DNA from 3 places in the Kineococcus endophyticus genome. Region 2 is predicted to be linked to each of the others. Evidence: predicted binding sites of a transcription regulator. Region 2 holds the regulator's gene; each other region holds the start of a gene.

Region 1 (4,366 bases), on a different contig from region 2:
GCGAACGCCTTGCCCGCGACGTTCCACACGCGCGTCCCGCGCCGGTCGGTCTCGGTCACCTCGGCCAGCCCGACCGCCACCCGCGCCACGTCGTCGTAGGTCGCCATCCCCCGCACGCTAGCCGCCCCTCCCGCGTGGAAAACACTCTTTCCGCCCTTCTCCATCGATGGAGAAGGGCGGAAAGAGTGTTTTCCACGCGGGAAGGGCGGGGCCGGGAACGCCACGAGGGCGGCCTCCCGAACGGGAGACCGCCCTCGCGGGTGGTGCTGGTGCTACGGAGAGGCGGGACTCAGAAGTCCATGCCGCCCATGCCACCGTCGCCGGCCGGGGCCGCAGCGGCCTTCTCCGGCTTGTCGGCGATGACGGCCTCGGTCGTGAGGAAGAGCGCCGCGATGGAGGCGGCGTTCTGCAGCGCGGAGCGCGTCACCTTGACCGGGTCGTTGATCCCGGCCTCGAGCAGGTCGACGTACTCGCCGTTCGCGGCGTTGAGGCCGTGACCGGTCGGCAGGTTGCTGACCTTCTCGGCCACGACGCCACCCTCGAGACCGGCGTTGACCGCGATCTGCTTGAGCGGAGCCTGGATGGCGACCTTGACGATGTTCGCGCCGGTCGCCTCGTCACCGACGAGCTCGAGCTTGTCGAAGGCCAGCACGCCGGCCTGGATGAGGGCCACGCCACCACCGGCGACGATGCCCTCCTCGACGGCAGCCTTCGCGTTGCGGACGGCGTCCTCGATGCGGTGCTTGCGCTCCTTGAGCTCGACCTCCGTCGCCGCGCCGGCCTTGATGACGGCCACGCCGCCGGCCAGCTTCGCGAGGCGCTCCTGGAGCTTCTCGCGGTCGTAGTCGGAGTCGGAGCGGTCGATCTCGGCGCGGATCTGGCCCACGCGGCCGGCGATGGCGTCGGCGTCGCCGGCACCCTCGACGATCGTGGTCTCGTCCTTGGTGACGACGACCTTGCGGGCGCGGCCCAGCAGGTCGAGGTCAGCGGTGTCGAGCTTGAGGCCGACCTCCTCGGAGATGACCTGGCCACCGGTGAGGATGGCGATGTCGCCGAGCATGGCCTTGCGGCGGTCGCCGAAGCCCGGGGCCTTGACGGCGACGGACTTGAAGGTGCCGCGGATCTTGTTGACGACCAGGGTCGCGAGGGCTTCGCCCTCGACGTCCTCGGCGACGATGACGAGCGGCTTGCCCGACTGCATGACCTTCTCCAGCAGCGGGAGCAGGTCCTTCACCGTGGAGATCTTGGAGTTGAGGATGAGGATGTAGGGGTCCTCGAGCTCGGTCTCCTGACGCTCCGCGTCGGTGACGAAGTAGGGCGAGATGTAGCCCTTGTCGAAGCGCATGCCCTCGGTGAGCTCGAGCTCGAGGCCGAAGGTGTTGCTCTCCTCGACGGTGATGACACCTTCCTTGCCGACCTTGTCGAGCGCCTCGGCGATGAGCTCGCCGATGGAGGCGTCACCGGCGGAGATCCCGGCGGTGGCCGCGATCTGCTCCTTGGTGGTGACCTCCTTGGCCGCGGCGAGCAGCTGCTCGGTCACGGCCTCGACGGCCTTCTCGATGCCGCGCTTGAGGCCCATCGGGTTCGCACCCGCGGCCACGTTGCGCAGACCCTCGCGGACGAGCGCCTGGGCGAGGACGGTGGCGGTGGTCGTGCCGTCGCCGGCGACGTCGTCCGTCTTCTTGGCGACTTCCTTGACGAGCTCGGCCCCGATCTTCTCGTAGGGGTCCTCGAGCTCGATCTCCTTGGCGATGGAGACACCGTCGTTGGTGATCGTGGGGGCGCCCCACTTCTTCTCCAGGACGACGTTGCGGCCCTTGGGGCCGAGCGTCACCTTGACCGCGTCGGCGAGCTGGTTCATCCCGCGCTCGAGGCCGCGACGAGCCTCTTCGTCGAAGGCGATGATCTTGCTCATGCCTGGTGTTCCTCCCAGAAGACGGGCGGTGGGTGGTCGGAACGGCGCCCGCGACGGACGGCCAGCAGCCCCGGGGTCACGTCCCCCGGCGCCCGCAGGCCTCACCGGACCGGCCGGGGAGCTTCGCTCCCGGGTCGAGTTGTCACTCTCGACTCGAGAGTGCCAACGCCAATGTTGGCACTCTCCCCCGTCGAGTGCAAACCCCACGCCCCCGTCCGCCGAGGGCGGACGGACGGACGAGGGCCCGGGGTGGTCACCCACCCCGGGCCCTCCTGACGTCCTGCCTCGCGTCCTGCCTCGAGTCCTGCCTCGAGTGCCGCCTGCGCTGGTCGCGCCGCGTCAGAGTCCGCGCACGCTCTCGGCCTGCGGACCCTTCTGCCCCTGGCCGACCTCGAACTCGACCCGCTGCCCCTCCTCGAGGGACCGGTAGCCGTCCGCGACGATGGCGGAGTAGTGGACGAACACGTCGGCACCACCGTCGTCGACGGTGATGAAGCCGTATCCCTTCTCGGCGTTGAACCACTTCACGGTGCCCTGAGCCATTGCCTTCTCCTGGTGCTGCAGCGAGCGGAAGACGCCTCCGGCGCGCGCCGGACACGGGTCTCACGCTGCCCGCGGCCACGAGGCCGTGGGCCAGGTCCGATGTGCGCTCCCGGGGAGGGTGTGCTCCTCGAACTGATCGACCGAGGCTCAGATTAGTGCCGGGAGGGGCGCGTGTTACAAGGTTCTGTGAACCTCGTCTTCACGGAAAGGTCACGACGGGCGCCGGCGCGGGAGCGTCACAGGACGCCGTCGAGCACTCCCAGGACGGGCTGCAGGACCGAGCGCAGGGCCAGCACGACCCCGGTGGCGACGGCCGCGGCCACCAGGAGCCAGACGAGGACGAGCACCGCCACCCCGGCGGGCCCCCGGCGCGTGCGGTGGGCGCCGCGACGCGCGGCGAGCTGGCGGGGGCGGTGGCCCCGACCGCTCAGGGCTGCACGCCCAGACGACGGGCCGACCGCGCACGCTGGCGGCTCGACCGCATGCGGCGCAGGCGCTTGACGAGCATCGGGTCGTGCGCCAGGGCCGCCGGGGAGTCGATGAGGGCGTTCAGCAGCTGGTAGTAGCGCGTCGGGGAGAGGTCGAAGAGCTCGCGCACGGCCTGCTCCTTGGCGCCGGCGTACTTCCACCACTGGCGCTCGAAGGCGAGGATCTCGGCGTCGCGGCGGGTCAGGCCCTCGGGCAGTTCGCTCGCCCCGCCCGGCCCCTCCTGCGCGTGGTCCCCCGTGTGCACGTCGGCCTCGATGCGTGCCGTCGCGTCCCAGCGCTCCACGGTGTCCACCCCTCTCGACCGAGCCCCCGAACGGCAGCTCGCGGGGCGAGTCTAGGCAGGGCATCACACGCGTGTCATTCTCCTCCGTCCGCGCGCCGGGGACCGCGCGCCGCGGGTCCGGCCTGGGTACCGTCCCACGCGTGACTGCCGACCCAGCCGCCTCACGGACCCCCCCGGTCTTCCCCGCGACGGCCGCCGACCCGGCCGGTCTCGGCCTCGACGACCTCGACCCCGGCTGGGCCCGGGCCCTGGCTCCCGTGCGCGCCGACCTGGAGCGCATCTCCGCCTCCCTGGCCGACGACGCCGGCTGGCTGCCCGCGCCGGGAGACGTCCTGCGCGCCTTCCGCCAGCCGTTCGACGGGGTGCGGGTGCTGCTCGTCGGCCAGGACCCCTACCCGACGGCCGGCCACCCGGTCGGGCTGAGCTTCGCCGTCGAACCGCACGTGCGGCCGTTGCCGCGCAGCCTGGTCAACATCGGCCGCGAGCTGCGCGACGACGTGGGCGTCCGGCCCCCCGAGCACGGGGACCTGTCGTCGTGGACGGACTCCGGTGTCCTCCTGCTCAACCGCGTCCTCACCGTCCGCGCGGGCAGCTCGGGCTCGCACCGCCGCCTGGGCTGGCAGGCCGTCACCGACGCCGCCGTCCGCGCCCTCGCCACGCGGGGCGGTCCGCTCGTCGCGCTGTTGTGGGGAAAGGACGCGCAGCAGGTGCAGCCGCTGCTCGACGGGGTGCCCGTCGTCGCGGGCGTGCACCCCAGCCCCCTGTCCGCCTCGCGCGGGTTCTTCGGCTCCCGCCCCTTCAGCCGCGTCGACGCGCTGCTGCGCGAGGCCGGCGGGGACGGGATCGACTGGCGCCTCGCCTGACCGGCCGCCCGTGGTAGGGAACGTTGCCTCCCGGCGGCGAGGCACGGCGACCCCGTGCACGGACCGGGGTGTCGTGGGGCACGATCGGCCCATGACCTCCCCCACGGTGCAGCGCAGCCCCTTCGGCCGGACCCGGCGCGGCGAGCCGGTCGAGCGGTGGGAGCTGCGACTCCCCTCCGGCGCGTCGGCGGCCGTCCTGACCCGCGGGGCCACGCTGCAGCAGGTCCGCGTCCCCGACGCCGCGGGCGAGATCGGTGACGTCGTCGTCGCACT
Region 2 (4,366 bases):
GCAGGTCCCCGCGCGCGCCGCGGCGTCGACGGCGATGACGGCCGCCACGCTGGACGGCTTGTCGGGCGGGCGCTTCCGCCTAGGCCTCGGGGTGTCCGGACCGCAGGTGGCCGAGGGCTGGTACGGCCAGCCGTTCGCGAAACCCCTGGCGCGCACGCGCGACTACGTCGCCCTCGTCCGGCGGTTGCTGGCCCGGGAGGACTCCACGTTCGCGGGGGAGCACCTCACGCTGCCGCTGCCGGGGGGTCCGGGGATCCCGCTCAAGCTCATGCAGCCGCCGCCGCGAGCGGACCTGCCGATCCACCTCGCCGCCGTGGGCCCGCGCAACGTGGAACTCGCCGGGGAGATCGCCGACGGCTGGCTGCCCTCGTTCCTCGTCCCGGAGAACGCGGCGGAGTCCACCGAGCGGCTCGCCGCGGGTTTCGCCCGCCGCGCGACGCCGCCGGAACGGTTCGAGGTGACGGCGTCGGTGCCGTTCGTCCTGACCGACGCGACGGGGGAGGACCGCGCCCGCGCGGAACTCCCGGCGCGCAAGCTCATCGCGCTCTACGTCGGGGGGATGGGGTCGAAGGAGTCGAACTTCTACGCCGACCTCGGCCGTCGCCTGGGGTTCGGCGAGGCCGTCGACGCCGTGCAGGACCTGTACCTCGCGGGTCGCAAGGACGAAGCGGTGCAACGGGTCCCGTCGGGACTCCTCGAGGCGACGAGCCTCGTGGGTTCCGTCGAGGCCGTGCGCCGGCGGCTGGACGACTACGAACGCGCCGGCGTCACGACCGTCGCGCTGGTCCCGCTCGGCGCGGACGCCGAGGGGGACCTGCGCGCGGTGGCGTGAACCTCAGCGCACCAGCCGGAAGACCAGCGGGTAGCGGTACACGCGGCCCTGGTTGGCGGCCACGGCCGCGAGGATCGTGAACACGAGGAAGACGACGGCCGGGATCCACGCCACGGCGAAGAAGAGGGCGCCGATGCCGAAGGTCACGAGGGCGAAGACGCCCAGGACGAGTCCGAGGACGAGTTCGTAGACGATGAGCGAGATCGTCATGTTCAGCGCCTCGGCGCTGTGCCCGCGCACGAACCCGCTGCGGTCCTTCAGGACCAGGAAGATGACGAGCGGGCCGAGGAACGGCAGGCCGATGAAGCTGGCCGCGATCGCGGACAGGTGCCCGAACATCCCCCACATCCGCTCGTCGGACGGCGACAGGGGCGCGGGCGAGTAGGGCGGCTGCTGGGGGTACGGCGGCTGGCTCACGGTTCCGATCCTCCCGGTTCGCTCAGCGGTCCGCCAGGTCTGCGGTGACGAAGTCCACGAGTTCCTCCACCCGGCCCAGCAGCGCGGGCTCGAGGTCGGCGTAGCTGCGGACGGTCCCGAGGATGCGCTTCCACCCGTGCGCGACGTCGGCCTGCGACGCGTGCGGCCAGCCGAGCTCGGCGAGGACGCCGTGCTTCCAGTCCTGCCCCTTCGGGATCGTCGGCCACCGCGTCCAGCCCAGCCGCTGCGGCCGGACCGACTGCCACACGTCGATGAAGGGGTGCCCCAGGACGAGGACGTGCGGGCTGGTGGCGACCTTGGCGACGATGCGCGACTCCTTCGACCCCGGGACGAGGTGGTCGACGAGGACGCCGATGCGGCGGCCGGGGCGGGGGCCGAACGCGCGGATCGCGGCGTCGAGATCGTCCACGCCGTCGAGCATCTCCACGACGACGCCCTCGACGCGCAGGTCGTCGCCCCAGACCTTCTCGACGAGCTCGGCGTCGTGCCGCCCCTCGACGAGGATGCGCGAGGCGCGGGCGGTGCGTGCCGTGGCACCGGTCACGGCGACCGAGCCGCTGGCCGTCCGGGTGGGGCGGGCCGGGCCGGCGCTCACGGGGGCGACGAGGCGGACCGGCTGCCCGTCGACCCAGAACCCCGGGCCGAGCGGGAAGGTGCGGGTGCGGCCCCTGGCGTCCTCCAGGACGACGACGTGGACGCCGCCGCTCTTCTCCACCCGCACGACGGCGCCGACCCAGCCCGTGTCGACGTCCTCGACGACGAGCCCGCGGACGGCCGGCTCGTCGCGGTGGACGGGCTTGGGGCGGGTGCGGGCGTGCGGGTCGGCGGACAGCACGTCGGCGCCGTACCGGTCGGGGGGCAGCTGGCTCACCCGCGGCACGCTAACGAGCGACCCGCACCGGACGGTGGAGGCGCGGCCGGGGCACACGTCCTAGACTTGGCACTCGCGCGCGAAGAGTGCCAACAGGGTGGATGCCGACACCGGACCGGGAGGGGTGGATGAGCGACGACCGCAGGCTCGCGGTGCTGCGGGCCATCGTGGAGGACTACGTCTCCACCCACGAGCCCGTCGGGTCGAAGGCCCTGGTGGAGCGGCACCAGCTCGGCGTGTCCCCGGCGACCATCCGCAACGACATGGCCGTGCTCGAGGACGAGGGCTACATCACCCAGCCGCACACCAGCGCGGGCCGCATCCCGACGGACAAGGGGTACCGCCTCTTCGTCGACCGCCTCGCCAACGTCAAGCCCATGACGCCGGCGGAGAAGCGCGCCATCGAGACCTTCCTGCACGGCGCGGACGACCTCGACGACGTCGTGGACCGGACCGTGCGCCTGCTGGCACAGCTGACGCGGCAGGCCGCCGTCGTGCAGTACCCGTCGCTCTCGCGCGCCAGCGTGCGGCACGTCGAGCTCGTGGGGGTGGGCGGGCGCAGCGCCCTGCTCGTCCTCATCACCGACTCCGGCCGCGTCGAGCAGCGCGTCCTGGACGTCCGCTCGGCCGTCGACGTCGAGACGCTCGGGGTGTCGCTGGCGGCGCTGCGCACGCGGGTCAACGCCTCCGTCGCCGGCAAGCGGTTGCGTGAGGCGCGCGAGGCGCTCACCGACCTCGTCCAGCAGACGCCGCAGGCCGACATCGCCATCGCGGCGGAGGTCGCGGCCTCCCTGGGGGACTGCCTCACCGCCTCCCTGGAGGAGCGCGTCGTCATCGCCGGGACGTCGAACCTCGTCAAGTCCGGGGCCGACCTGTCGATGCCGCTGGGCAGCGTCCTGGAGGCCCTGGAGGAGCACGTCGTGCTGCTGCGCCTGGTGCAGGAGCTGGCCGAGGAGCACCCGTCCGAACGCGGCGGCCTGAGCGTCCGGATCGGCGCCGAGAACCTGCACCTCGGTCTCGACGGGACGTCCGTCGTGACCACCGGCTACGGCGGCGAGGCGGTCCTGGCCCGCCTCGGCGTCCTCGGCCCCACCCGCATGGACTACCCGACGACGATGGCCGCGGTCCGAGCGGTGTCACGCTACGTCTCGCGGATCCTCGCGTCGTGACCCGGTAGTGAGACGACTCGTGACCAGCACCCGGAAGAGAACCGACAGGAGAACCCCGACCTCGTGAGCGACTACTACGACGTCCTGGGCGTCTCCCGCGACGCCTCCACGGAGGACATCAAGCGCGCGTACCGCAAGCTCGCGCGCAAGCTGCACCCCGACGTCAACCCCGACGCGGGGGAGCAGTTCAAGGAGGTCTCGCAGGCCTACGAGACGCTGTCGAACCCCGACAAGCGCTCGGCCTACGACCGGGGCGGTGCCATGCCCGGCGGTGCGGGCGGCGGCTTCGGGGCCGGGTTCGGCTTCTCGGACATCATGGACGCGTTCTTCGGCCAGGGCGGCGGGGGCGGCCGGGGCCCCGGTCCGGCCAGCCGGACCCAGCGCGGTCAGGACGCCCTGATCCGCGTCGACGTCGACCTGGCCGAGGCCGCCTTCGGCGGCGAACGCTCGATCCAGGTCGACACCGCGATCCTCTGCCCGACCTGCAAGGGCTCCTGCTGCCAGCCGGGCACCAGCCCGGCCACGTGCGACATCTGCCACGGGCAGGGGTCGGTCCAGCGCGTCGTCCGCTCGCTGCTCGGGCAGGTCATGACCCAGCAGCCGTGCCCGACGTGCCGCGGCTTCGGCACCGTGCTGCCCTCGCCGTGCCTGGAGTGCTCGGGGGAGGGCCGCATCCGCGCCCGCCGCCCTCTGACGATCCGCATCCCCGCGGGCGTGGACACCGGGACCCGCATCCAGCTCGCCTCCCAGGGCGAGGTGGGGACGGCCGGCGGCCCGCCCGGGGACCTCTACGTCGAGATCCACGAGCGTCCGCACCCGGTGTACTCCCGGTCCGGGGACGACCTGCTCTGCACCCTCGAGGTGCCGATGACGGCCGCCGCGCTCGGCGCGAGCATCCCGCTGGAGACGCTCGACGGCACCGAGGAGATCGACGTGCGCCCCGGCGCGCAGGCCGGCGACGTCGTGACCCTGAAGCAGAAGGGTGCCGAGCACCTGCGCGCGCAGGGCCGCGGTGACCTGCTCGTGAAGCTCGAGGTCCTGACGCCCCGCGACCTC
Region 3 (4,366 bases), on a different contig from region 2:
GAGCAGATCGCCCGGCGGGCCCGGTACTACCAGCCCGACGACGTCGACGCGCTCGTCCTGCGGGCGCGCATCAGCTGACCGGGTCCACCACCAGCACGCTCTGCCTGCCCGCCACGCGCGTCAGGACGATCGTCGCGGGCCGGGACCCCTTGAGCGCCAGCTGCTTGCGCAACTGGTCGGGGTCGACGGCGGTCCCGCGCTTCTTGACGGTCAGCGCTCCGACGTCCAGGGAGCGCAGGTGCGCCCGCAGGCTCTTGAGCCCGAACGGCAGCACGTCCAGGACCCGGAACGAGCGGACGAGCGGGGAGGAGACCGCGTCGTCCGTCGTGACGTAGGCGATCGTCTCGTCGACGAGCCGGCCTCCGAGGTCGGCCGCGACGCGTCCGACGAGCCCGGCCCGGATGACCGCGCCGTCGGGTTCGTGCAGGAACCCGCCGACCGCGCCCACCTCGGCGTCGGGCAGGTCCACCGAGTCCAGGTCGACGGCGACACCGCCCCGCACCACCCGCGCGCTGCGCGCCACCCCCGGCCGGGCCAGCGGTCCGCACCACAGCGCGCACTCGACGACCTCGCCGTCGACGGAGGTCCACTGCGCCTCGGCGTCCGCGGGGACGAGCTCGTGGGGCAGGCCCGGCGCGAGCTTGGCCCCCGTCGCCGGGACCCGGGCGGCCGTCGCCAGCACGAACGACAGCGGCGGCGAGGTGGCCTCGGGGTCGAAGACGCGCCGCCCGCCCGACGTCCGGCGGGCCGGGTCGAACCACGCGCCGTCGCCCTCGCCGAGCTCGCCGGTGATCCCGGCCGTGACGTCCTCGCAGCGGACGGCCACCCCGAGGTTGTGCGTGGCGACGGCGGCCGTGACGGGGTCGGCGTCGACGGGCAGGACGGCGAGCCCCGCGTCGAGGAAGGCCAGGGAGTCCGCGCCGACGCCGCAACCGAGGTCGGCGACCCTCGCCACCCCCGCCGCGACGAAGCGGCGGGCGTGCTCGCGGGCGACGACGGCGCGGGTCGCCTGCTCGACACCGGCTGCGGTGAACAAAAGGTCTCGGGCCCGGTCGCCGAACTTCGCGGCCGCCTTCGCCCGCAGCCGCGACTGGGTCGTGGCCAGGGCGGCGAGGGCCGGGTCGTGGCCCGCGCGCCGCAGCCGGGTGGCCAGCGCGACGGGGTCCTCACCGGCCGTCCCGGCCAGGGCGTCGAGGAGGGCGCGGCCCGCCGGGGACCGCAGGGCGTCGACGTCGGCGGTGTTCACCCGGAGGATGCTCCCAGAGCCCCCCTGCGTCTGGCACTCGTCAGGGCTGAGTGCTAACGTCTCGCGCAGCGTCGGTGGCACTCCCCGGGTGGGAGTGCCAACGGGGCAGCGGCCGCCCGGAACCCGCGACGACGGTCGTCCGCTCCCCACCGTTCCGACCGTCCCGTACGCCAGTTCGCTGAAGCAGAAGGGGAGGGCCGCACCAGTGTCGGTCTCCATCACTCCGCTCGAGGACCGCATCGTCGTCAAGCCGCTCGACGCGGAGCAGACGACCGCTTCCGGTCTCGTCATCCCGGACACCGCCAAGGAGAAGCCCCAGGAGGGTGAAGTCCTGGCCGTGGGCCCGGGTCGCGTGGACGACAACGGCAACCGCGTGCCGGTCGACGTGGCCGTCGGCGACAAGGTCATCTACTCCAAGTACGGCGGCACCGAGGTCAAGTACGGCGGCGACGAGCTGCTGATCCTCTCGGCGCGCGACGTCCTCGCCAAGGTCGCCAAGTAGTCGACCAGAGGTCCTGACGCCCCGGGCACCCGATCTCGGGTGCCCGGGGCGTCCCTCGTTGCGCACGTCTACGGAAGGAAGAAGACATGGCCAAGCAGCTCTCGTTCGACGACAAGGCCCGCAAGTCCCTCGAGCGCGGCGTCGACGCGCTCGCCAACGCCGTCAAGGTGACCCTCGGCCCCAAGGGCCGCAACGTCGTCATCGACAAGAAGTGGGGGGCGCCGACGATCACGAACGACGGCGTCACCATCGCCCGCGAGGTCGAGCTCGACGACCCGTACGAGAACCTCGGCGCGCAGCTCGCGAAGGAGGTCGCCACCAAGACGAACGACGTCGCCGGTGACGGCACCACCACCGCGACCGTCCTGGCCCAGGCCCTCGTCAAGGAAGGCCTGCGCAACGTCGCGGCCGGCGCGGCCCCCTCCGGCCTCAAGCGCGGGATCGACAAGGCCGTCGAGGCCGTCAACGACAAGCTCCTGTCGCTGGCCCGCGACGTCGACGGCAAGGGCGACATCGCCCACGTCGCGACGATCTCGGCCCAGGACGCGACGGTCGGCGACCTGCTCGCCGACGCGTTCGACAAGGTCGGCAAGGACGGCGTCATCACGGTCGAGGAGTCCTCCACGACCGCCCTCGAGCTGGACTTCACCGAGGGGATGCAGTTCGACAAGGGCTACATCTCGCCGTACTTCGTCACCGACGCCGAGCGTCAGGAAGCGGTCCTCGAGGACGCCTACGTGCTCGTGCACCAGGGCAAGATCTCGACGGTCCAGGACCTGCTGCCGCTGCTGGAGAAGGTCCTCAAGGTCTCCAAGCCGCTGCTGATCATCGCCGAGGACGTCGACGGCGAGGCGCTGTCGACCCTGGTCGTCAACAAGATCCGCGGCACCTTCAACGCCGTCGCGGTGAAGGCCCCCGGCTTCGGCGACCGCCGCAAGGCGATCCTGCAGGACATCGCCACCCTCACCGGCGCGCAGGTCGTCGCCGAGGAGGTCGGCCTCAAGCTCGACCAGATCGACCTCGACGCGCTGGGCACCGCCCGCCGCATCACGGTCACCAAGGACGACACGACGATCGTCGACGGCGCCGGCTCGGCCGACGACATCGCCGGCCGCGTCGCCCAGATCAAGGCCGAGGTCGAGCGCACCGACTCCGACTGGGACCGCGAGAAGCTCCAGGAGCGCCTCGCCAAGCTGTCCGGCGGTGTCGTCGTCATCAAGGTCGGCGCGCACACCGAGGTCGAGCTCAAGGAGAAGAAGCACCGCATCGAGGACGCCGTCTCCGCGACGCGCGCCGCGATCGAGGAGGGCATCGTCGCCGGCGGCGGCTCGGCCCTGGTGCACGCCGTCTCCGTGCTCGAGGACGGCCTGGGCACGACCGGCGACGAGGCGACCGGTGTCGCGCTCGTCCGCAAGGCGGCTTCGGAGCCGCTGCGCTGGATCGCCGAGAACGCCGGCCTCGAGGGCTACGTCGTCGTGGAGAAGGTCCGCTCGCTCGAGCCGGGCAACGGCCTCAACGCCGCGACCGGCGAGTACGTCGACCTGCTGGCCGGCGGGGTCCTCGACCCGGTCAAGGTGACGCGCTCCGCGCTGCGCAACGCCGCCTCGATCGCGTCGATGGTGCTCACCACCGACACGCTCGTCGTGGACAAGAAGGAGGAGGAGCCCGCCGCTGCGGGTCACGGTCACGGCCACGGCCACTGACCTCTCCTGAGGACCACGCGAAGGGCCCGGCTCCCCTGGGGGAGCCGGGCCCTTCGTCGTTCCCAGCGGTGTCCCGGCCCACCGGCCGGTCCGTGCGCCGCACCACACCGCGCACGGGGTGGAGCAGGGCGTCAGCCGGCGATGCGCATCCCGCGGCGACGCTCGGTCGCGTAGACGGCTTCGCGGTCGTCCTCGGTCATGCCGCCCCACACGCCGTAGGGCTCGCGGACCTTCAGGGCGTGCTTGCGGCACTGCTCCAGGACGGGGCACCCACCGCAGATCGCCTGGGCGGCGGCGTCGCGGTTGCGGCGGGCGGGGCCACGCTCGCCCTCGGGGTGGAAGAAGAGGTTCGGGTCGGCTTCGCGGCAGGAACCGTCGAGCTGCCACTCCCAGACGTCGGCGACGGGTCCGGGGAGACGGGAGATCTCGGCCATGGTGGTGTGCTCCTCGCTGGGGGATCGTGCTGAGTGGCGGTGCGTCTGACCATGAAGCTACAACCGCGTCAGAAGTTGTTCAAGCCCCTGGGGGGAAGTCGTCCCCGATCGGGTCAGGATCCGGTCCCGGCCGGGCCGACGCCCGGGGGCCGGTCGCGTGGACAGCTCCCTGAACCAGGTGTGAACAAGGTGCAGAGATCCGGGGTCCCCGCCAGCCGAACGCCCCGGAACAACGCCGACCGTCCGTTGAACAACGCTGAACAGCATTGGCGCGGTGAGGTGAGTGGCGCGAGGCCACGCGCGGCGACAGACTCGTCCCATGCCGTCCGCTGTCGACCCCGCCGGTCGGGGTGCCTCTGCGCCGCCTGCACCGCGCATGACCCTCACCGTGGCCGCCGTCGCGCGCCGCCTCGGGGTCGCCCCCGCGACGCTGCGGACCTGGGACCGGCGCTACGGCCTCGGGCCGTCGGAGCACACCGCG

What was found. Region 2 encodes HrcA, which represses chaperone genes, less so after heat shock. Its sites were predicted from a motif close to GNTNGCACTCGGNNNNNCCGAGTGCNANC; they were not measured.
Region 1: groL (chaperonin GroEL) is a predicted target of HrcA. The motif match lies at 2,089-2,117, and genes of this name have one in related genera.
Region 3: groES (co-chaperone GroES) is a predicted target of HrcA. The motif match lies at 1,276-1,304, and genes of this name have one in related genera.

Annotation. Positions count from the first base shown of each region.
Region 1 is NZ_JBFNQN010000009.1:86,442-90,807, forward strand. Features, by position in the region: gene AB1207_RS13995 (hypothetical protein) at 1-107, opposite strand, end outside; gene groL (chaperonin GroEL) at 290-1,915, opposite strand; gene AB1207_RS14005 (cold-shock protein) at 2,255-2,458, opposite strand; gene AB1207_RS14010 (DUF3263 domain-containing protein) at 2,886-3,203, opposite strand; gene AB1207_RS14015 (uracil-DNA glycosylase) at 3,371-4,093, shown strand; gene AB1207_RS14020 (aldose epimerase family protein) at 4,185-4,366, shown strand, end outside.
Region 2 is NZ_JBFNQN010000001.1:132,700-137,065, forward strand. Features, by position in the region: gene AB1207_RS00590 (LLM class F420-dependent oxidoreductase) at 1-832, shown strand, start outside; gene AB1207_RS00595 (DUF4870 domain-containing protein) at 836-1,249, opposite strand; gene AB1207_RS00600 (DUF3097 domain-containing protein) at 1,272-2,132, opposite strand; gene hrcA (heat-inducible transcriptional repressor HrcA) at 2,270-3,310, shown strand; gene dnaJ (molecular chaperone DnaJ) at 3,374-4,366, shown strand, end outside.
Region 3 is NZ_JBFNQN010000003.1:324,810-329,175, forward strand. Features, by position in the region: gene rimI (ribosomal protein S18-alanine N-acetyltransferase) at 1-78, shown strand, start outside; gene AB1207_RS05815 (class I SAM-dependent methyltransferase) at 71-1,246, opposite strand; gene groES (co-chaperone GroES) at 1,452-1,748, shown strand; gene groL (chaperonin GroEL) at 1,835-3,451, shown strand; gene AB1207_RS05830 (WhiB family transcriptional regulator) at 3,583-3,885, opposite strand; gene AB1207_RS05835 (MerR family transcriptional regulator) at 4,262-4,366, shown strand, end outside.